DNA from 4 places in the Methylobacterium sp. 190mf genome. Region 1 is predicted to be linked to each of the others. Evidence: predicted binding sites of a transcription regulator. Region 1 holds the regulator's gene; each other region holds the start of a gene.

Region 1 (5,532 bases):
GCGCTGTTCGCGCGCGCCCGCGCCGCGCTCCCCGTGCCGGCGCTCTGGCCCCTGAGCCTGTCGAGCCAGGGCGACACCCTGCGCCTCGATTTCGTCGCGGCCGGCCTCAAGCCCGAGGCGGTCCGGAACGCCGCGTACTTCCCCTACGCCGAGACGGCGATCGACAACGCCGCCGCGCAGGTGATGAGCGTCGACGGGACCGGCCTGCACCTGACCCTCGCCCGGAGCAGCCCGACCGACCCGGTGCCCGCCGCGCTGCCCGGCGTCCTGACGGTCGAGGCGGTCGACGCCGCCGGGACCCGCCGGCTCGCCTTCGCGTACGGCGACGAGCCGGTCCTCCCGGCCGCCGCGGCGCCGGCCGCGACCGCGCCGCCCGCGACCGCGCCGGCCGCCGCCGACTTCGACGCGCTGACGCTGGCGACCGCCGCGGCCTTCGCCTTCCTCGGCGGCCTGATCCTCAATCTGATGCCCTGCGTCTTCCCGGTCCTGTCGATCAAGGTGCTCGGCCTCGTGCGGCACGCGGGCGAGGGGCCGGCTCGGCTGCGGCTCCACGGCCTCGCCTACACGGCCGGCGTCCTGGCGAGCTTCCTGGCGCTCGCCGCCGCGCTGATCGGCCTGAAGAGCGGCGGGGCCGCGATCGGCTGGGGGTTCCAGCTCCAGTCGCCCGCCATCGTGGCGGGGCTCGCCTACCTGCTGTTCGCGATGGGCCTGAGCCTCTCGGGCGCGGTCCATGTCGGAGGCCGGCTCGCCGGCCTCGGCGACGGCCTCACCCGGCGCGGCGGCCTGAGCGGCTCGTTCTTCACCGGCGTGCTCGCGACCCTGGTGGCGACGCCCTGCACGGCGCCGTTCATGGGCTCGGCGGTGGGCTTCGCGCTGACCCAGAGCGCCGGCGTGGCGCTCGCCGTCTTCGCGAGCCTCGGCCTCGGCCTCGCCCTGCCCTTCCTGCTCCTGACCCTCTGGCCGCCGGCCCTGCGGGCGCTGCCGCGGCCGGGCGCCTGGATGGAGACCCTCAAGCAGGTGCTGGCCTTCCCGGTCTACGCCACCGTGGCGTGGCTGATCTGGGTGCTGGCGCAGCAGGTCGACCCGCGCGGGCTGCTGGCGGCGCTGATCGGCCTCGTCCTCGTGGGCTTCGCCGCCTGGGCCTGGGAGCACGGCCGCGCCGCCCCGCCGCGGGCCGGCCGGGTCGCGCAGGCCGCCGCCGCGCTGGCGCTGATCGCCGTTGGGGCCCTCGCCGTCACCCTGCCCCGGGACCGCGCCGCGCCGGCCGCGCAGGCCGCCGCCGACGGGATCGAGCCGTTCACGCAGGCGCGCCTCGACGCCCTGGTCGACGCGCACCGCCCCGTCTTCGTGGACATGACCGCCGCGTGGTGCATCACCTGCGCGGTCAACGAGGCGACCTCGCTCAACACCAAGGCCGTGCGGGCCGCGATGGCCGAGCGCGGCGTGACCTACATGAAGGGCGACTGGACCAACCAGAACCCCGAGATTACCCGCCTCCTGGAGAAGCACGGGCGCAGCGGCGTCCCGCTCTACCTGCTCTATACCGGGACGGGAGAGCCCCAGGTGCTGCCGCAGATCCTCACCGAGGGGACGGTCCTGGCGGCGCTGGAGGCGGTGCCGGCCGCCTCGGGCCGGAGCGCGGCGCTGGCGCGCTGAATCCCTGGAGACCGGGACGCGCGGATCTTCGCGGGCCCGTCCCACCGTCTTTGCGAGCGGAGCGAAGCAACCCAGCAGCGCCGCGCGCATCGGCGTCCCGCCGCCCTGGGTCGCTTCGCTGCGCTCGCGATGACGGTGCGCCGGAGCGAAGTCCTATCCGGACGGCCAGTGAGGCCGCCTCAGGCCTCCAGCGAGAAGGTCTCGTCGAAGGCGTAGCCCGAGCCCCGGACCGTACGGATCGGGTCGGTCTGGCGCGGGCCGTTCAGCGCCTTGCGCAGCCGCCCGACATGGACGTCGACGGTACGCTCGTCGATGTAGACGTCGTGGCCCCACACCCCGTCGAGGAGCTGCTCGCGGGAGAAGACCCGGCCCGGCGCCAGCATCAGGAATTCCAGGAGCCGGAACTCCGTGGGGCCCAGATGCAGCTCCTCGCCGCCGCGGCGGACGCGGTGGCCGGTGCGGTCGAGTTCCAGGTCGCCGGCCGCTAGCCGGTCCGAGACGTGGGCGGGCTTGGCCCGGCGCAGGAGCGCGCGGATCCGGGCGAGCAGCTCCGGGACCGAGAACGGCTTGACGATGTAGTCGTCGGCGCCCGTGCCGAGACCGCGGACGCGGTCGCCCTCCTCGCCCCGGGCGGTGAGCATAATCACCGGCAGGCGCTCGGTCTCCCGGCGCGCCCGGATCCGGCGGCACAGCTCGATCCCCGAGAGGCCGGGCAGCATCCAGTCGAGCAGGACGAGGTCCGGGATCCGCTCCGCCAGGAGCAGCTCGGCGTCGTCGCCGCGCGCCGCCGAATCCACCAGGAAGCCCTCGGCCTCCAGGTTGTAGCGGAGCAGCGTGCTCAGGGCCTCCTCGTCCTCGACGATCAGGACTTGCATGCTCACGTTCGAAGACTCGTTCTGCGGGCGGTCCCCGGATGGTGCAGGAGGCGCCGCCCCGCCTCAACCCGCACGGAGAGTGACCCCGGCCGCGCCCACAGGAAGGCGCCGGGGTCGGCGCCTCACGGCGCCTGCACGCCGTCCACGGTCGCGTAGTTCGACGCGTCGTTCTTCGGCCGGTCACCCGCCAGCGTCTCGCCCGTGGCGAGGTAGTGGATCGTCTCGGCGATGTTGGTGGTGTGGTCGCCGATGCGCTCGACGTTCTTCGCGCAGAACAGGAGATGCGTGCAGAACGAGATGTTGCGCGGATCCTCCATCATGTAGGTCAGGAGCTCGCGGAACAGGGAATTGTACAGGGCGTCGATCTCGCCGTCGCGCTCCCAGACGTCGTGGGCCGCCTGGACGTCGCGGCTCCCGTAGGCGTCGAGCACGTCCTTGAGCTGACCCTCGGCGAGGTCGCTCATGTGGCGCACGCCGAGCACGATCTTCTGGGCCGGCGCCTGGTCGGAGATCGCCACCACGCGCTTGGCGACGTTCTTGGCGAGGTCGCCGATCCGCTCCAGATCGCCGGAGACGCGGATCGCCGAGATGGTCTCGCGCAGGTCGATCGCCAGGGGCTGGCGCCGGGCGATCAGCAGCACGGCGCGCTCCTCGATGTCCCGCTGCAGCGCGTCGAGGCGCTTGTCGGCGAGGATCACCGCCTGGGCGAGCGTGTCGTCCCGGCGCACGAGGGCGTCGGTCGCCTCCGCGGTCATCTTCTCGGCGACGCCGCCCATCTCCGAGATCGAGCGACGCAGGTTCTCCAGGTCGGTGTCGTAGGAGGTGACGATATGGCCGGGCATGGCGGATCCTTCGATGGGGTCCCGGGGACGGCCCTCCGGGAGGCTTGCGGGACCCGCCGGCGCGCCGGAGACGCGAGCGGCGGTCCCGGGACCGGAGCGGCCCGGCAGACTAGCCGAAGCGGCCGGTGATGTAGTCCTGCGTGCGGCGTTCCGTCGGGTTCATGAACATCCGGTTGGTCGGACCGAACTCGACGAGCTGCCCCAGATACATGAAGGCGGTGAACTGCGAGATGCGCGCCGCCTGCTGCATGTTGTGGGTGACGATCACGATGGTGAACTCGTCGCGCAGCTGCTCGATCAGCTCCTCGATGCGGCCGGTGGAGATCGGGTCGAGCGCCGAGGTCGGCTCGTCGAACAGGATCACCTCCGGCTTCTGCGCCACCGTCCGGGCGATGCACAGGCGCTGCTGCTGGCCGCCCGACAGGCCGGTCCCGGGCTGCCGGAGCTTGTCCTTCACCTCGTCCCAGAGGGCGGCCTTGCGCAGGGATTCCTCGATCCGGCCGTCGAGCTCGGATTTCGGCAGCTTCTCGTAGAGGCGCAGGCCGAAGGCCACGTTGTCGTAGATCGACATCGGGAACGGCGTCGGCTTCTGGAACACCATGCCGATGCGCGAGCGCAGCTCGTTCAGGTCGACGGAGGGGCTGAGGATGTTCTCGCCGTCGAGCAGGATCTCGCCCTCCGCGCGCTGCTCCGGGTAGAGGCTGTAGATCCGGTTGAAGCAGCGCAGCAGGGTGGACTTGCCGCAGCCGGAGGGGCCGATCAGCGCCGTCACCTGCCGGTCGTGGAAGTTGAGGTTGACGTCCTTCAGCCCGTGGAAGCTGCCGTAGTAGAAGTTCAGGTCCTTGACGGCGATCCGCACGGGGCCGCCCTCTTCGGCGCGGTTGCGGTTCAGCTCGACCGTGGGGATCGCGGAGGCGGCGTTCATCGTCGTGTCCTCGAAAGGGGGCTCAGCGCGAGGCCTGCGGCTTGATCACGAGGCGCGCGATGATCGACAGCGCCAGGATGGTGGTGGTGATCAGGAGCGCGCCCGCCCAGGCCAGGCCCTGCCAGTTCGGGTAGGGCGAGAGGGCGAACTGGTAGATCATCACCGGCAGGTTCGCGACGCCGCCCATCAGGTTGGCCGAGAACCAGGAATTGTTGTTGAGCGCGGTGAACAGCAGCGGCGCGGTCTCGCCGGCGATGCGGGCGAGAGCCAGGATGATGCCGGTGACGATTCCGGCCGAGGCCGCCCGCCAGGTCACGCTCATGATCACCGTCGAGGGCGGCGCGCCGAGCGCCGCGCCGGCCTCCCGCAGGGTGCCGGGCACGAGGCGCAGCATGTCCTCGGTGGTGCGCACGATCACCGGCACGGCGATGATCGCCAGCGCCACGCCGCCGGCCCAGCCCGAGTAGGTGCCCATCGGCCGCACCATCAGCGTGTAGACGAACAGGCCGATCAGGATCGACGGCGCCGAGAGCAGGACGTCGTTGAGGAAGCGGATCAGGGCGGCCAGCTTCGAGCCGCGCCCGTACTCGGCCAGGAAGGTCCCGGCCATGACGCCGACCGGCGTCGCGATCAGGATGCCGATCCCGGTCAGAACGAGGCTGCCCAGGATGGCGTTGGCGATGCCGCCGCCCTCCGAGCCCGGGCCCGGGGTCGGGTTGGTGAACAGGGTCGGCGTGAAGCCGCGCACGCCCTGGACGATCAGCATCACCAGGATCGAGCCGAGGACCAGGGCACCCACCACGGTGGCGCCGGTGCAGGCGACGCGCAGGGTCCGGTCGGCGACGCGGCGCCCCTGGCGGACCCGGCCGGGGCGGCGCTGGGCGGTGGCGGCGATCGTGCTGGAGGAAACCATCGCGCGTGCTCCTCAGGCGGCCTGGACGCGGCGCGTCAGCAGCCGGGCGATGATGAGCACCACGAAGGTGATCACGAACAGGATGCAGCCCAGAGCCATCAGCGCGTTCAGCTGGAGGCCGTCCGCCTCGTTGAACTCGTTGGCGATGCGCGACGCGATGGTCGAGCTGGGGTCGAAGATCGAGGCCGAGAGCCGGTTGGCGTTGCCGACCACGAAGGTCACCGCCATCGTCTCGCCGAGCGCCCGGCCGAGGCCGAGCATGATCGCGCCGATGATCGAGACGGCCGCCTGCGGCACCAGCACGTGGCGCACGACCTCCCA
Region 2 (5,532 bases), on a different contig from region 1:
GGTCGGCCCAGCACGCGCTCGGCCCAGGCGACCGAGTCGGGATCGGCGCGCTCGCCCGCCAGGAACAGGCTGCGGAAGGCCGAGAGGTCGTGATCGGCGATCCGGGCGCCCTTCGAATCCTCCTTCTTGATCGCCCGCAGGGCCGTGGGCGCGGTGAACAGGCAGACCACCCCGTACTCGGCGACCACCCGCCAGAAGGCGCCGGCATCGGGCGTGCCGACAGGTTTTCCCTCGTAGAGGACCGTGGTGCAGCCGTGCAGGAGCGGCGCGTAGACGATGTAAGAGTGGCCGACGACCCAGCCGATGTCGGAGGCGCAGAAGTAGGTCTCGCCGGGCTGGACGCCGTAGAGGTTCGGCATCGACCAGGCCAGGGCGACGAGGTAGCCACCGGTATCGCGGACCACGCCCTTCGGCTTTCCGGTCGTGCCGGAGGTGTAGAGGACGTAGAGCGGGTCGGTGGCGGCGACCGGCACGCACGCCGCGCTCCGCCCCGCCGTCCGGGCGGCCGCCACGGTCTCACCCCAGTCGCGATCCCGGTCCGCGACGAGGGTCGCGGGCCCTTGCGGGCGCTGGAGGATCAGGCAGGCCTCCGGCTTGTGCCGCGAGGCCGCGATCGCCGCGTCGAGGAGCGGCTTGTAGGCGACCACGCGGTTCGGCTCGATCCCGCAGGAGGCGGCGAGCACCACCTTCGGCGCCGCGTCCTCGATCCGCACCGCCAGCTCGTTGGCGGCGAAGCCGCCGAACACCACCGAGTGGACCGCGCCGAGCCGGGCGCAGGCCAGCATGCCGAACAGCGCCTCGGGCACCATCGGCATGTACAGGATCACCCGGTCGCCCTTGCCGACACCGAGGTCGGCCAGCACGGCGGCCAGCACCGCCACCTCGTCGCGCAGCGCCCGGTAGGTGATGCTGCGCTTGGTCCCGGTCACGGGCGAGTCGTAGCGGATCGCCACCTGATCCGCCCGGGCCCCGTCCGCGTGGCGGTCCACCGCGTTGTGGCAGGCGTTCAGGGTGCCGTCCGGGAACCAGCGTCCGTAGGGGCCGGAATCCGGCGCGAAGGCCCGCTCCGGCGCCCGCGCCCAGTCGAGGGCCCGCGCCGCACCGAGCCAGAACGCCTCGGGGTCGCGGCAGGCCGATTCGTAGATCTCCGGGTAGCGGCCCGGCAGGCTGGCTCTCGTCATCGGTTGGGCGTTTCCTCGCGGACCGCTCTCCGGCGGCGGGCCGCAGAGTAGCCCATTCTGGCGCGCGCGGGAGTGACCACCGGAGAGAAGGCCGCGCCCAGGTCGCGGTGGCCGAGGCCGGACGTCCGCCAAAAGAAAACCGCCGCACCGGGGCTCCCGATGCGGCGGTCGTCAGCTTGAATTCGCTATCGGATTGGACGTCTCAGGCGTCAGTGCAACGTGTCGTTGCCCGCCTGAAGCTTGTTGATCTCGTCCTTGAGCAGGAGTTTCCGTCGCTTCAGCTCGGCGATGTGGAGGTCGTTCGCCGAAGGTCTGTGGATCGCTTCCTGAATCTCGCGCTCGAGGGCTTCGTGCTTCCGGGCGAGTTGGTTCAGATGCGTCTGCAGCGACATGAGTCGAATCTCCTGTCATCGTTTCGACACAACGAGATTGGCACAGGATGCCGGACCTGTCGAAGCGTTTTCTGCTGCTAAGTCTGATGATTGCTTACCGCGCCGCCTTGTCCGGCGCCGGAGCGTGACGCATGCTCTCGGGCGACGAACGGTCTTCGGGTTCTCAGGTGACGATGGCGGACGAGGCGGGTGAGGGTGCGCAGTCGGACCTCCTGGGCGAACTGGCGCGGCTGCGCGAGGAGCACCGGGATCTCGACAGCGCCATCGAGGCGCTGGAGCGCAGCGTCGCCGGGGACCAGCTCCAGATCCAGCGCCTGAAGAAGCGCAAGCTCACGCTGCGCGACCGCATCTATCACATCGAGGACGCGCTCACGCCGGACATCATCGCCTGATGCCGGTGGACGCCCTCCGGCCCCGCCTTGCCGCGGGCCCGCGCCGCCTGTAAGCGCCCTCTTTTGCCGGGATCAACGATGGCGTCGCCTCCTCCGGTCGCGATCATCATGGGCAGCCAGTCCGACTGGGCGACCATGCGTCATGCCGCCGAGACGCTCGACGCGCTCGGCGTACCGTACGACGCGCGCATCGTGTCGGCCCACCGCACGCCGGACCGGCTCGTCGCCTTCGCCAAGGGCGCGGTCGCAGCTGGCCTCAAGGTGGTGATCGCCGGTGCGGGCGGCGCCGCGCACCTGCCCGGCATGGCGGCCGCGATGACCCGCCTGCCGGTCTTCGGCGTGCCGGTGGAGTCGAAGGCCCTCTCCGGCCAGGACAGCCTGCTCTCCATCGTCCAGATGCCGGCCGGCATCCCGGTGGGGACCCTGGCGATCGGCCGGGCCGGGGCGGTGAACGCGGCCCTGCTCGCCGCCGCCGTCCTGGCGCTGACCGATCCGGACCTGGCGGAGCGCCTGGAGGCGTGGCGCGCGGCCCAGAGCGCCTCGGTGGCCGAACGGCCGGTGACGGAAGAGAACGCGTGACGGACAAGATCCTCGGCCCCGGCTCCATCCTCGGCATCGTCGGTGGGGGCCAGCTCGGGCGCATGATCGCGCTCGCGGCGGCCGATTACGGCCTCAAGGCGCATGTCTACGCGCCCGACGCGGACAGCCCCGCCTTCGACGTGGCCGCCCGGACCACCTGCGCGGCCTACGACGACGCCGCGGCGCTGGCGGATTTCGCCCGCGGCGTCGACGTCGTGACCTACGAGTTCGAGAACATCCCGCACGCCACCGCCGACGTCCTCGCCCGGCACGCCGCCCTGCACCCGAACGCGCGCGCGCTCTCGACCACGCAGGACCGGCTCTCCGAGAAGGAGTTCATCAACGGCCTGGGCATCCCGACGGCGCCGTTCCGGGCGGTGGACACGCCCGACGACCTCGACCGGGCGATCGAGGTGATCGGCCTGCCGGCCGTGCTCAAGACCCGCCGCTTCGGCTACGACGGCAAGGGGCAGCGCATGCTCCGCGAGCGGGCCGAGGGCGACCGCAACGCCCTGTTCGCCGAGTTCGGCGGCGCGCCGCTGATCTTGGAGGGCTTCGTGCCGTTCGAGCGCGAGGTCTCGGTGGTGGGCGCGCGCGGGCGCGACGGCAGCTTCGCGGCCTACGATCTCTGCGAGAACGAGCACCGCGACCACATCCTCGCGCTGACCCGGGTGCCGGCGCCCGGCGTGTCCGCCGAAACGGGTCGCGCCGCCGTCGAGATCGCCCGGCGGATCGCCGACGCCCTCGACTATGTCGGCGTGCTCGCCGTCGAGATGTTCCTCGTCCGCGAGGACGGGGCGGAGCGGCTGGTGGTCAACGAGATCGCGCCCCGGGTGCACAATTCCGGCCACTGGACCAGCGAGGGCGCGCTGACCTCGCAGTTCGCCCAGCACGTCCGCGCCGTCTGCGGCTGGCCGCTGGGCGATGCGGGCCGGGTCGGCGGTTTGCCCGTCGAGATGCGCAACCTGATCGGCGCCCAGGCCGACGACTGGCACGCCCTGCTGGCCGAGCCCGGTGCCCACCTGCACCTGTACGGCAAGGGCGAGGCGCGCCCCGGCCGCAAGATGGGCCACGTCACGCGCTTCGGGCCGGGTCCGACCGGATCCTGAGGCTTCGAGGGCACACCCGCGTCGCCGCGTGATCGCCGGAGGGCCGTCCGCGGCCCCGCGGAACGGTCGAGCCATACCTTCGCCACATCCCGCCGCTTCCACGACAGTGTGGTCGGTTCCGTATGCTGTCGCTCGAACCCGCCCGCACCGCTCGGTCCCGCCGGGACCGGCGGGGGCCGGATCACGACGCGGCGCTTCTTAAGCCGGCCTTCACCGTGATGCGCGACGGTGCCCCGAACTCGGGCGTGCCCGGCGCTCGGCGCGGGCTCTTGGACTGTGAGGGGCGGGGCGGGCGCGCGCGGAGCGGGCGACGCCTCGGGGAGAGTGGGGCAATGAACGTACGCAACCGGCTGGGACGGAAGACGGCACTGATCGGCGCGGCCTTGGTCTCGGCTGCCGGCCTCGCGGGCTGCGAGACCGTCGGCAGCGCGGCCGGTCCGCGGCAATACGCGGTCCTGGAGAAGGACACGACTGGCGCCACGAACGTCAACATCGCCTCCCTGACCGAGGTCGTGCAGCGCAACCCGAACGACGCGGCGGCCTACAACACCCGCGGCGCCGCCTACGCCCGCGCCGGCCAGTTCAACGACGCCATCGGCGACTTCACCAAGGCGATCCAGCTCGATCCGAACTCCGCCTCCGCCTACAACAACCGCGCCCTGGCGAACCGCCAGATCGGCCGCGACGGCCCGGCGCTGCAGGACTTCTCCAAGGCGATCGGGATCGATCCGAATTACGGGCCGGCCTATATCGGCCGGGCCAATGTCGAGCGCGCGCAGGGCAACCTCGACCAGGCGCTGAACGACCTCAACGTCGCGATCCGCCTGAGCCCCGAATCCGCGCAGGCGTACCATGCCCGCGGCCTCGTGAAGCAGAAGCAGGGCCAGGACACCCAGGCGATCGCCGATTTCGACGCCGCCATCGACCGCGACCCGTTCGTGGCCGCGCCCTACGCGGCCCGCGGCCAGAGCCTGATCGCGACCAACCAGTACGCGAAGGCGATCGAGGACTACAACGCCGCGCTCAACGTGAACGCCAAGGACGCCACCTCCTGGGCCTATCGGGGCCTCGCCTACGAGAAGCAGGGCCAGCGCAAGGAGGCGATGGAGAACTACCAGCGCGCCTCGACGATCGACCCCAACAACACCGTCGCGCGGGCCGGCCTCGGCCGCGTGCAGGGCGGTGTCGGCACGCTGTTCAACTGATCGCTCCGTCATCGCGGGGAGCGGAGCGACGAAGGGCAGCGCGACACGTTCGAGCGTGGCGCCGCCGGATCGCTTCGCTCCGCGAGCGGAGACGGTGCCAGCGCCCGAGGCGAACTACGCCGCTAGCAGGCCGTTCTCGTCCTGCGTGATCCGGCGCAGGTGGTGGGCGGTGTCGCCGAGCTGGTACTCGATCATGGCGAGCCGCTTGAAGTGGTGGGCGCCGATATACTCGAGCGTCATGCCGATGCCGCCGTGGAGCTGGACCGCCTCCTGGCCGACGTAGCGGCAGGCCTTGTTGATCTGCACCTTCACGGCCGAGAGGGCCGCGGCCCGCGCCCCCGCGTCCGGCGTGTCCACCATCATGGCGGCGTAGAGCGCCATGGAGCGGGCCTGCTCAAGCTGGATCAGCATGTCGACGGCGCGGTGCTGCAGCGCCTGGAACGAGCCGACGCTGACGCCGAACTGCTTGCGGGTCTTGAGGTACTCCACCGTGAGCTTGTGGAGCGCGTCCATGGAGCCGACCGCCTCGGCGGCGAGCGCCGCGATCCCGTGCTCCACCACGCGCTCCAGGAGCGGCAGGCCGCCCTCCGGGTCGCCGAGCGCGGCGTCGGCCGGGAGCGTCGCGTCGGAGAAGGACACCTCGGCGGCCCGGCCGCCGTCCTGGGTCGGGTAGG
Region 3 (5,532 bases), on a different contig from region 1:
GCCCGGGGCCCGGATCAGGCGCCGAGGGCGGCCTCGCGGACCGGCCGCGCCGGCACGTGACCGGGCCGGCCCGGCATCGCGGCCCGCTGCTCCGCCTCGCGCTGCGCGGAATCGTCCAGCACCTCGCCGGCCTCCAGGCCGTAGAGCCGGCGCGCCACGTCCTCGGTGAGGTCGAAGGGGCCGCCCTCGAACACGACCCGCCCGGCCGCGAGGCCGACGAGGCGGTCGCAGTAGGCGCGGGCGAGGTCGAGGGAGTGCAGGTTGCACAGCACCGTGATGCCGTAGCGCCGGTTCACGTCGGCGAGCGCGTCCATCACGAGCCGCGTGTTGCGCGGGTCGAGCGAGGCGACCGGCTCGTCGGCGAGCAGGATCTCGGGTTCCTGCACGAGGGCGCGGGCGATGGCGACGCGCTGCTGCTGGCCGCCCGACAGGCCGTCGGCCCGCTGGCCGGCGAACTCGCCCATGTCGAAGCTCTCCAGGGCGGCGAGGGCCATGGCGCGGTCCTCGGCGGACCATTGCCGGAGCAGGGCGCGGTGGGTCGGCACGTGGCTGAGGCGCCCCATCAGCACGTTGGTCATAACGTCGAGCCGGCCGACGAGGTTGAACTGCTGGAAGATCATGGCGCAGCGGGTGCGCCACTCGCGCAGCGGGCGGCCGCGCAGGGTGGTGACCTCGCGGCCGTCGTGGAGGATGCGCCCCGAGCTCGGATCCGCCAGCCGGTTGATGAGGCGCAGCAGCGTGGACTTGCCGGCACCGGACCGGCCGATCACCCCGACGAAGCTGCCGGGCTCGATCCGGAGCGACACGCCGTCGACGGCGCGTCGGTCGCCGTACTGGCGCGTGAGATCCTCGATAACCAGCATGCCACCATCCGCCGGGGAACGGCCGCACGTAGACGCCGGTTTGACGACGATTGGATGACGTATTCGGGACGATTATATTTGCCGGCGCAGCATCTCGGCTTTTCGATAGCCGACTTAATCTTCGTGGCGCTCCAGGAATGCTTCGATGGGCAGCCCGCGGAAATCCGGCAGCGCCCGGCGCAGGCGCTCGTGGTCCCAGTCCCACCACGCCAAGCGGGTCAGACGGTCCGCGACCGCCTCGGGGAAGCGGCGCCGGACCGGCCGGGCGGGATTGCCGACGACGATCGTGTAGGGCTCGACGTCGCGGGTGACGATGGCGCCCGCCCCCACCACCGCGCCGGTGCCGATCGTGCGCCCGGGCAGGACGACCGCGCCGTGGCCGATCCAGACATCGTGGCCGATCGCCACCGGGCTCGCCCGGCGCCGGTCGAAGAAGGCGGGCTCGTCCGATTCTTCCGGCCAGTAGGCGCGCGCCCGGTAGGTGAAGTGCGCCTGCGACGCCCGCTCCATCGGGTGGTTGCCGGGATTGATCCGCACGCTGGCGGCGATCGAGCAGAACTTTCCGATCGCGGTGTAGATCACCTCGCCGTCCTCACCGATGTAGGAATAGTCGTCGAGGGTCGTCTCGGTGAGGCGGGTGCGGGCGCCGACCTCGGTGTAGCGGCCGAGGCGGCTGTCAACGACCCGGGCGCTCGGATCGAGCGCGGGTTCGAGGCCGAGGGGGCGGTCAACCACGGGCCTCTCCGAAGGGCAGGCGCGCCAGGAGCCGGAACGGTCCCGACCCGTCCTGGGTCAGGAGGCTGACGGCGTCGATCCGCAGGGGCTCCGGTCCCGCGGCGGCGTAGGCCTCGGACAGGCGCCGGTGCCAGAGGTCGCGCTCCGCCTCCGGCAGGGCGTCGGTCAGGGTCATGTGGAAGCGGAAGGCCTCGAACACGTAGGGGTAGCCCCAGCGGTCGAGGAGCGCGCGGCCGCGCGGGTCGAGGCGCTCCGGCCGGCGCTTGGCGCGCTCGGCCTCCGTGAGCGGTGCCCGGAACGGGTCGAGGGCGGCGACGCACTCGGCGGCGAGGAGCCCGAGTTCCGGCGGGGGTGTCTCCGGCACCAGGGCGAGGAACGGCCCGAGGGCGGCGACCCGGAGCGGCCCCACCGCCACCGGCGGGTGCGCGGCCGCGAGGGCGCGGGCGGCGGCCACGAGGTCGGCCTCCCCGGTGCCCGGGGCGAGGCGCAGCGGCGCCTTGAGGGTGGCGTGGAACCCGTAGACCCGCGCGCCCGCCGTGACGGGTGCGAGATCGCCGAGCCCCTCCGGGTGCGGGACCGGCAGCCCGGTGACGTTGTCGGTGCCGAGGATCGCCCGGCCGAAGCCTTCGAGGCGCGAATCCGGGGCGGGCAGCCAGTAGAGGGCGTAGCGGCGCGACACGTCAGGGCCTCCGATCGCCGGGCGGTCAGGCCGTCGGCGCGTAGGTGCGCGCGTCGGCGGCCCGCCGGGGGCGCACGTCCATGGCATTGCCCCGCCACACGATGGCGCTCCGCATCCAGGCGCCGACCCAGATCGCCGGGATCAGGGCGTCGCGCGCCAGGAAGGCGGCCAGCGTGCGGGGCGAGCGGTGCCAGCCCGCGCGGAGAGCGAGCCGGTGCTCCGCGGCATAGCACAGGGCGGCGAGGCCGGCAGCGCCCGCGAGGCCCGCGAGGCTTCCGGCCCAGAGGGCGACGAGGAGCGCCGGCAGCAGGACGCCGCTGCCGATCTCGGGGGCGAAGAACAGCGGGAAGGTCACGCGGCGCAGGCGCGCCCAGCGCAGCTGCCGCGCCCAGACCTCCCGGAAGCCGCGCGGGCCGAGCGGCTGCTCGAACGGGCTCGCCACGAGGTGGACCCGCTTGCCGGCGGCGCGCACGAGCTTGGTGGCGGCCGCGTCCTCGGCGATCTCGGCCGCGAGCGCCTGGAGGCCACCCTGCGCCTCCAGGAAGGGCTTGTGCCAGAGCATGCTCTTGCCCTGCGCGAAGCCCAGCCCGAAGGCCTCGGCGGCGTATTGCCAGCGCGCCTGCAGGGTGTTCAGGAAGGCGCACTCCACCTCCGCCATGAAGCTGCCCGGGCGGGCGCCGGCCGGGGTGGAGCAGACGAGGCCGGTATCGGCGCGCCACGCCGCCTGCAGCCGCTGGAGGTAGTCCGGCGGCATGGCGACGTTGGAATCGGCGAGCACCACCCAGTCGTGGGCGGCGGCGCGCCAGCCGCGCAGGCAGTTGTTGAGCTTCGGGTTCGCGCTGACGCGCTCGTCGCCGAGGATCAGGCGGGCGGGCACGTGCGGGTGGGCCTCGATCAGGCGCTCCACCATCGGGACGATCGGGTCGGCCGGGTCGGCCACGCAGAAGATCAGCTCGTAGGACGGGTAGTCGAGGCGGAAGCTGCGGAGGAGCATCTCCTCGCTGTAGGCCTCGACCCCGCGCAGGGGGCGGACCAGGGAGACGGGCGCGCCGTCCGGGAACCGCGACGGGCCGTGGTCCCGGCCGAGGCGCCGGGCCGCGACGGCGATGCTGCCGATCTGGACGACGGCCAGGAGCGCGCCGAGGGACAGGGCCGGCACCGTGGCGTCAATCATGCGGATCCCTCGTGCGATCGGGCGAGCGGTCCGGTCCGCTAGCGGCCGGACCGCGTCAGGCGTGTGACAGCGCCGCCCGACGCTCTCGGACACGCACTCGGACACGCTCGCCGACGCGCGGCGTCGCGGGCCGTCACCCAACCGTCACCGCGCGGTTTTAATCCCCGCTCACCACGAAAGATTCCGCGCGAGGGTTCATGTCCGATACCGCCGTGATGCCGTCGGGAGCGGTGGGAGGCCGGAAGGCGGGCGGCCCGCGCCTCGACCACGGGATGCATCTCGGCGGGGTGGTGGCGTTCCTGCTCGTCCTCGTGGCGGGCCTGGGCTACGCGGTGGTGAGCCTCATCGCGGACATGAACGCGGTCGGGGAGGCGCCCCTGGCCTACGGCGCCTTCGCGCTGCTCGGCCTCGCCCTGCTGATCGCCCTCGCCTTCGAGTTCGTGAACGGCTTCCACGACACCGCCAACGCGGTCGCCACGGTGATCTACACCCACTCGATGCCGCCGCTCGTCGCGGTGATCTGGTCGGGCGTCTTCAACTTCCTCGGCGTGATGCTGTCCTCGGGCGCCGTGGCCTACGCGATCGTCACGCTGCTGCCGGTCGAGCTGATCCTCAACGTCGGCTCGCACGCGGGCTACGCGATGATCTTCGCGCTGCTGCTGGCGGCCATCATCTGGAACCTCGGGACCTGGGCGTTCGGGCTGCCGAACTCGTCGTCCCACGCGCTGATCGGCTCGGTGCTCGGCGTCGGCCTCGCCAACCAGCTGATGAACGGCGGCGACGGCACCGCGGGCGTCGACTGGACCCAGGCGCTCAACGTGTTCAAGGCGCTGCTGTTCTCGCCGGTCTGCGGCTTCGTGCTCGCGGCGCTGCTGCTGCTCGCCCTGAAGGTCACGGTCCGCCGCAGGGACCTCTACGAGGCGCCCGCGGGCGAGGCGCCGCCGCCCCCGTGGATCCGCGGCCTGCTGATCCTCACCTGCACGCTGGTCTCGTTCTTCCACGGCGGCAATGACGGGCAGAAGGGCATGGGCCTGATCATGCTGATCCTGATCGGCGCCGCCCCCACCGCCTACGCGCTCAACCGCACCATGGCGGACGACACGACGCCCGCCTTCGTGCAGGCCTCGACGGCGGCGAGCGCGGTGTTCTCCGCCCGCGCCCCCGGCGCCGCGGTGCCGGACGCCGCGGCCGCGCGCCGGACCGTGACGGAGGCGCTCAAGACCAAGGCGCTGAACACGCCGCCCGTCTACGCGGCGCTGGCGGCGCTCTCGAACGACATCGCCGCCAGCGTGAAGAATTACGGCGCGATCCGCACGGTGCCGGCCGCCCAGACCCAGAACCTGCGCAGCGACATGTACCTCGCCGCCGACGCGGTGCGCGTCCTGCCGGGCGCCGGGGCGGACTTCTCGGAAGCCGACAAGGCCGACCTGAAGCGCTACGCGGGCCTGCTCAACGACGGCACGCGCTACATCCCGGGCTGGGTCAAGGTCTGCGTCGCCCTGGCGCTGGGTCTCGGCACCATGGTCGGATGGAAGCGCATCGTCGTCACGGTGGGCGAGAAGATCGGCAAGACCCACCTGACCTACGCGCAGGGCGCGTCGGCCGAGATCGTCGCCGCCGGCACGATCGGGCTGGCCGAGCTCTACGGCCTGCCGGTCTCGACCACCCACATCCTGTCGTCGGGCGTCGCCGGCACGATGGCGGCCAACGGCTCGGGCCTCCAGATGTCCACGGTGCGCAACATGGCGCTCGCCTGGATCCTGACCCTGCCGGCGGCGATCACCCTCGCGGCCGCTCTCTTCTACCTCCTGCGCCACGTGTTCTGACGCGGGTCCGGCCGGACGGGCCGGAGACCGCGCTCCGCCCCCCGACGAAGTGACCCGGTCTCCGGCCTCCCGCAGCGCGCCACGGCGCTTCAGGAACTCGCCATCGCCCGCACGAAGGCCAGGCAGGTCCGGCGCGCCGCCGGACTGTCGATCGCCACGAAGGCCGAGACGAGGTCGGCCGCCTGGGTCATGGCCGCGTCGGGCCGGTCGGCATCCGGGTAGAAGCTCGCCACCGGCACGTCGAGGATGCCGGCG
Region 4 (5,532 bases), on a different contig from region 1:
CGCCCCGTTGGCGGCCAGCGCGGTGATCGCGTCGTGACACTGCGCGATGAGGGTCGGAAGGTCGGCGGTCGGAACCCGATTGTTCGATACATAGGCAGCGACGAGCCCTGCCGTCAGCACGATATTGGATTGGGGGCTGACGAGGGACGAATCGGACACGTTATGGGCTCCTGACAAGGTCGAGAACCCTCTTAGGTTGGTCGGCGCCGTTGCGCTTGCCTGAAAGCGTGCTACCGTTTTCCCGAGCGCGCGCGGCGAAGCATGAATACAAGAATTTTCTATGAGGACTTTGTTCTCTACGGCGGATTTCAAGCCGAAAGACAGTTTCCGCCTCTGGCGTGAGACGATCTTCGAGCGGATCGTGCCGGTCGAACTTACGCCTGCCGTGGCGCACGCTTTCACCGGCACGCTGGAGGCCGCGGAGGTCGGGCCGCTGCTGATCACGCGCGTGACGCAGAGCGCCGTCACCACCGTCGCGACCCCGGACACGATCCGCCGGCACGGCAAGTACGAGACCCTGAACGTCGCCATCACGCTCAAGGGCCGCGTGTTCAGCGCGCAGGACGACCGCACCGCGATCCAGAATCCCGGCGACATCGTCGTGATGGACCGTCGGCCGGCGACGATGGCCTCCGACGTCGACACGCAGACGCTGTTCGTCGAGCTGCCGCGCGCGGCCCTGGAGCGCGCCCTCGGCTCGACGCGCCGGTTCACGTGCCTCACGATCGGCGCGGATCAAGTCGGCACGTCGATGGTCACGACCTTTTTCCAGGAACTGGTCCGCAACGCGGAGCGCCTGACGCCGGACATGTCGAACCGCATGGCGTCGGTCGGCGTCGATCTCATCGTCGCGAGCATCGCGGAACGCCTCGCGCACGAGACCCCCAAGAACATCCAGGGCGTCCTGATCTTCCAGCGCGCGCTGGCCCACATCGAGGCCCATCTCGGCGACCTGAACCTCGACCCCGCCCGGCTCGCGGCGGCCGTCGGCGTGTCGCTGCGCCACCTCCAGGCCCTGTTCCGCGAGCAGGACCGCAACATCGCCGACTGGATCTGGCGGCGGCGGCTGGAGACCGCCGCGCAGCGTCTCGCCGATCCCGGCTTCGCCCATCTGGCCGTCGGAGAGCTGGCCTACAGCTGCGGCTTCTGCACCCAGAGCCATTTCAGCCGCCGCTTCAAGGACAGCTACGGGATCTCGCCGAGCGAGTACCGGTGGCGCAACCGCGGCGCGGACCAGCTCGCCGGCTGACGTCCGGCTACTGCAGGACGGCGCCCGCGGTGTTCGCGCGGATCCATCCCGGAGCGAGGATGTCGCCGCCCTCGGTGATGATCCAGGGATTGGCATCCTCGGCGTCGATCGCCGCGACCGCGGCGGCGAGGGCGGCCCGCAGCGTCGGGAAACTGTGCGACACGGCCACCCGGGCCGGCGCGTAGCCCGGCCAGAGGGTCAGTTCGGCGGGTCGGTCGAGATCGGTCGGCAGCATTGGTCGTGCGGGGCTGGAGGGGCACGCCGCCTGGGCCGCGGGCGTGCGGGGAAGCGGACGGAGAGCTGGCGCGCTCAGGCGGCCTTCGGCTTCGGCCGGGGCACGCGCACCTCGACCATCTGGCCGGTCATCGGGTTGAGGATCAGCATGTCAGCACGTCTCCGGTGGACCTGCCCGTAGAACGCCCGCCGATCGCGCCCGGATCGGGGCGGTCGGCGCAATTGTGCGGTTTGGGTAAACCGATCGCTCACCGTGAAGGCGCGCCGTTCATCCGCGCCGTCTCCGCCTCAGATTACAACCGGGCGTCGTGTGGTCGGAGGCCGGCACACCTACCGTTTTAGGCGTAGGATCCGACGCGCGTCGTCGCGATGGCCGAGCCGCGGGCATACAAAAGCCCGCCACGGCAGGACCGGGCGGGCGGAGTGGCGGCATAGGGTCGGGAGGTTCGCCGTGGCGGCGACCTGCCATCCCGCCCATGACGGCCGCATGACAGCGGTATGCCAGCGCGATGGAAGCGGCATGCCAGCCCCACGAATATCGCGCGACAGGCGGCCGATCCGGTCAGACCCGCTCCGGCTCCGCCAGCAGGATGGCGGCGCGGATGGCGGCCCGGCGCAGCCCGGCATCGGCCCAGGGCTGATCGATCAGCGTCCGGGCGAAGGGATGCGAGGCCACCGCGGCCGCGGGATCGATGCGGAAGCCGTCCCCGAACGCCACCGAACCGGGCGTGGGATCGGCCAGATAGGCGTCGACGACGGCCGAGACGTCGTCATCGACGATATCCAGGGTCGTGAACAGGTCGAGAGTCATGGGGCGCTTCGCCATGGCGGCGCTATAGCCGCGCCACCGCGACAGGATCACGACTCCCGCGCCGTCTCCGCGCCGCGATCAGAACGCGGCCGGAACGAGCATCGCGGCGGGGACCGGGCCGCGCACGTAGTCCGCGTGCCGCAGGCGCTCGGGCAAGTGGACCGCCGGGTGCTCCACGCTGCCGTAGGGGATCTGGTCGAGCAGGTGGCTGATACAGTTCAGGCGGGCCCGTCGCTTGTCGACCGCCTCGACCACCCACCAGGGCGCCTCGGGGATATGGGTCCGCGCCAGCATGTCCTCCTTGGCCCGGGTGTAGTCCTCCCAGCGGCGCCGCGACTCGACGTCCATGGGCGACAGCTTCCACTGCTTGAGCGGATCGCGGATCCGCATCCGGAAGCGGAATTCCTGCTCGGCATCGGTGATCGAGAACCAGTATTTTACCAGGACGATGCCGGAGCGCACCAGCATGCGCTCGAATTCGGGGACCGACCGGAAGAACTCCTCGACCTCCGCCTCGGTGCAGAAGCCCATGACCCGCTCGACGCCGGCGCGGTTGTACCAGGAGCGGTCGAACAGCACGATCTCGCCGCCGGCGGGCAGATGGGAGACGTAGCGCTGGAAATACCATTGCGTCCGCTCGCGCTCGCTCGGGGCGGGCAAGGCGGCGACGCGGCAGACGCGGGGATTGAGGCGCTGGGTGATCCGCTTGATCACGCCGCCCTTGCCGGCTGAGTCGCGGCCCTCGAACAGCACGACCACGCGCAGTTTCCGGTCCTGCACCCAGTCCTGGAGCCGGACCAGTTCGTGCTGGAGCCGGAGCAGCGCGCGGAAATAGACCTTGCGGTCGAGATGATCGGGCGGCGCGCCGCCGAGCTCGGCCGCGAGCCGGTCGAGGCGATCCTCCTCGAGCCCGAGTTCCAGCTCCTCGTCGTAGCTGTCGGCGAGGTCACGCCGGATCGCCTCCAGGGTGGCATCCGCGTTGGCATTCAAGGTGGCATCCGGGGCAGAGCTGTCGTCGGGCCGCATCGCCGGTTCTCCTGCGCGTCGCGGGGCCGACCTAGAGCAGCGTTCCGTGACACGCCTGAGAAAGCGCCGCGCCCGCGGCGGCCGATCCCATGTCGCGCCCGTGATCGTTCCGTCATACGGTTCCGCCACCGATCGGGGCGACCGGAGATGCGTCATGGCTGGAGAAGCGAAGAGGGCCGGGCCGAAGCGCCGGCGGGACGACCCCGATCCGGCGCGCGCCGAGGGCGAGAAGGTCGGCGCGCGCATCGATGCCGCCTTCGAGAAGCTCGCCGGGAAGCTGCGCGCCCGCGCCGACAGGGCCCGCGCCAAGCTCGACGCGGCGACGAAGGCCGAGAAGCGGGCGGTGCTGCTGCGCCGCTACGAACTCTACGCGGACGCGGCGGCCTATCTCGAGGAGCGGCTCGTCGATCGCGGGGGGCGATCCGCGTGATCTCCATCGACCCGGCCGGGCGCGGCGCCGCCCGACGCAGCTGACGGCGAGGATCCCATGTTCGACGCGACCAAGATGCTCGCCGACGCCCTCGGCGAGCACCTGGCCCTGACCTACCAGCGGACCTTCGGCAGCCGGGAGCCGCGCTACGCCGAGATCATCGAGGCCGCGGCGCGCCTGACGATCGAGCGGATCGTCGGGAGCGACGCCCTCTACCATGACGGCGACCACACGGCCCTCGTCACCCTGGTCGCCCAGGACATCCTCCGCGGCCGCTTCCTGCAGCAGGGCATCACGCCCGAGGACTGGCTGCACATGATCCTGGCCGCCCTCTACCACGACATCGGCTACGTGCGCGGCGTCTGCGCCGGAGACCGGCTGCAGGCCTTCGTCATCGACGCGCAGGGCACGACCGTCAGCCTGCCCCGGGGCGCCTCTGACGCGGCGCTGGCACCCTACCACGTGGAGCGCTCGAAGCTGGCCGTGCAGGAGCGCTTCGGCACGCACGATCTCGTCGACGCGTCCCGGGTCATCCGGGCGATTGAGCTGACCCGCTTCCCGGTCCCCGAGGACGATTCCCATCGCGAGACCGGGACCGAGGCCGGCCTGCTGCGGGCGGCCGACCTGATCGGTCAGCTCGGCGACCCGCTCTACCCGCGCAAATTGAACGCCCTGTTCCACGAATTCGCCGAGATCGGCGTCAACGCGGAACTCGGCTACGACAGCCCGGCCGACCTCGCGGAGCGCTACCCGTCGTTCTTCTGGGGCAAGATCGAGCCCGTGATCGGGGACGCGATCCGGTTCCTCGACCTCACGGTCGAGGGGCGGGGCTGGGTCGCGAACCTCTACGCCCACGTCTTCGCCATCGAGCACGACCGCCGGCGCATGGGCCCGCATCCCGGGCCGGGCCCTCTCTGAGGCGGCGCGGCGGCCTCAGGCGGCCGCGACGAGTCGGGTCACGGCCCGGACCAGCTCCGCCGCCACGAAGGGCTTCTCCAGGATGGGCCGGCTCGCCTCGGCCGGGGCGCCGGTGACCCGCACGTCGCCGGTGGCGAACAGGTACGGCACGCCGAGGACGCCGAGACGCTCGGCGACCGGATAGACGCTGTTCCCGTCGCCCAGATTCACGTCGAGCACCGCGGCGTCGGGCGTCTGCTCGGCGATCAGGTCCAGGGCGAGATCCGCGCGTGGGACCGGGCCGATCACCTCGGCCCCGGCGCTGTGCAACCAGCGCTTGACCTCGCTGGCGATGAGATACTCGTCCTCGACGACGAGGACGCGGCACCCGGACAGGGGCGGAACAGCCTCGGGCACGATCCCCTCCCATCGGCGCGCGACGATCCGAGAATAACCGCGCGACACGACCGGAGGTTCGCGCCGTTCGCATGATCCGCCACGCACCCCGACGGCGCGGGACCGCGCCGGCCCGCGCGGCGGGTCGATCAGCCCCCTGGCCGAGCCGGGGCGTCGGGCGGGGCGTCGGGCGGGAAGAAGCGGTTGGCCGGCCGCGCGAGGCCGAGATGGTCGCGCAGCGTCGTCCCGGCGTAGTCCCGGCGGAACAGCCCGCGCCGCTGCAGCTCCGGCACCAGCCGGTCGACCACGTCGTCGAGACCCTCGGGCACGAACGGGAACATCACGTTGAAGCCGTCGCAGGCGCGGGTCTCCAGCCACTCCTCCATCCGGTCGGCCACCTGCGCGGGCGTGCCGACCATCTGCAGGCCGCCGTAGCCGCCGACCTTGCGGGCGAGTTCCCGCACGGTCGCGCCGGTGCGGCGGGCGTAG

Evidence for each region. Region 1 encodes PhoB, which activates phosphate uptake and scavenging genes when phosphate is short. Its sites were predicted from a motif close to TGTCATNNANCTGTCAT; they were not measured.
Region 2: a site for PhoB is predicted at 1,587-1,603, ahead of C4T42_RS16720 (DUF465 domain-containing protein). Genes of this name have one in related genera too.
Region 3: a site for PhoB is predicted at 3,583-3,599, ahead of C4T42_RS21730 (inorganic phosphate transporter). Genes of this name have one in related genera too.
Region 4: a site for PhoB is predicted at 3,420-3,436, ahead of ppk2 (polyphosphate kinase 2). Genes of this name have one in related genera too.

Annotation. Positions count from the first base shown of each region.
Region 1 is NZ_FNVI01000015.1:118,139-123,670, forward strand. It holds gene C4T42_RS18780 (protein-disulfide reductase DsbD domain-containing protein) at 1-1,656, shown strand, start outside; gene phoB (phosphate regulon transcriptional regulator PhoB) at 1,836-2,531, opposite strand; gene phoU (phosphate signaling complex protein PhoU) at 2,654-3,373, opposite strand; gene pstB (phosphate ABC transporter ATP-binding protein PstB) at 3,483-4,298, opposite strand; gene pstA (phosphate ABC transporter permease PstA) at 4,321-5,211, opposite strand; gene pstC (phosphate ABC transporter permease subunit PstC) at 5,224-5,532, opposite strand, start outside.
Region 2 is NZ_FNVI01000013.1:35,834-41,365, reverse strand. It holds gene C4T42_RS16725 (propionyl-CoA synthetase) at 1-1,181, opposite strand, end outside; gene C4T42_RS16720 (DUF465 domain-containing protein) at 1,391-1,573, opposite strand; gene C4T42_RS16715 (DUF465 domain-containing protein) at 1,705-1,965, shown strand; gene purE (5-(carboxyamino)imidazole ribonucleotide mutase) at 2,044-2,544, shown strand; gene C4T42_RS16705 (5-(carboxyamino)imidazole ribonucleotide synthase) at 2,541-3,653, shown strand; gene C4T42_RS16700 (tetratricopeptide repeat protein) at 3,986-4,858, shown strand; gene C4T42_RS16695 (acyl-CoA dehydrogenase) at 4,973-5,532, opposite strand, start outside.
Region 3 is NZ_FNVI01000019.1:128,391-133,922, reverse strand. It holds gene phnC (phosphonate ABC transporter ATP-binding protein) at 15-863, opposite strand; gene C4T42_RS21745 (chloramphenicol acetyltransferase) at 978-1,598, opposite strand; gene C4T42_RS21740 (DUF1045 domain-containing protein) at 1,591-2,277, opposite strand; gene C4T42_RS21735 (ceramide glucosyltransferase) at 2,303-3,451, opposite strand; gene C4T42_RS21730 (inorganic phosphate transporter) at 3,649-5,277, shown strand; gene C4T42_RS21725 (hypothetical protein) at 5,367-5,532, opposite strand, start outside.
Region 4 is NZ_FNVI01000001.1:225,317-230,848, reverse strand. It holds gene C4T42_RS01085 (MucR family transcriptional regulator) at 1-159, opposite strand, end outside; gene C4T42_RS01080 (helix-turn-helix domain-containing protein) at 281-1,249, shown strand; gene C4T42_RS01075 (hypothetical protein) at 1,257-1,484, opposite strand; gene C4T42_RS01070 (hypothetical protein) at 2,046-2,294, opposite strand; gene ppk2 (polyphosphate kinase 2) at 2,373-3,320, opposite strand; gene C4T42_RS01060 (hypothetical protein) at 3,475-3,750, shown strand; gene C4T42_RS01055 (hypothetical protein) at 3,808-4,668, shown strand; gene C4T42_RS01050 (response regulator) at 4,684-5,064, opposite strand; gene C4T42_RS01045 (LLM class flavin-dependent oxidoreductase) at 5,193-5,532, opposite strand, start outside.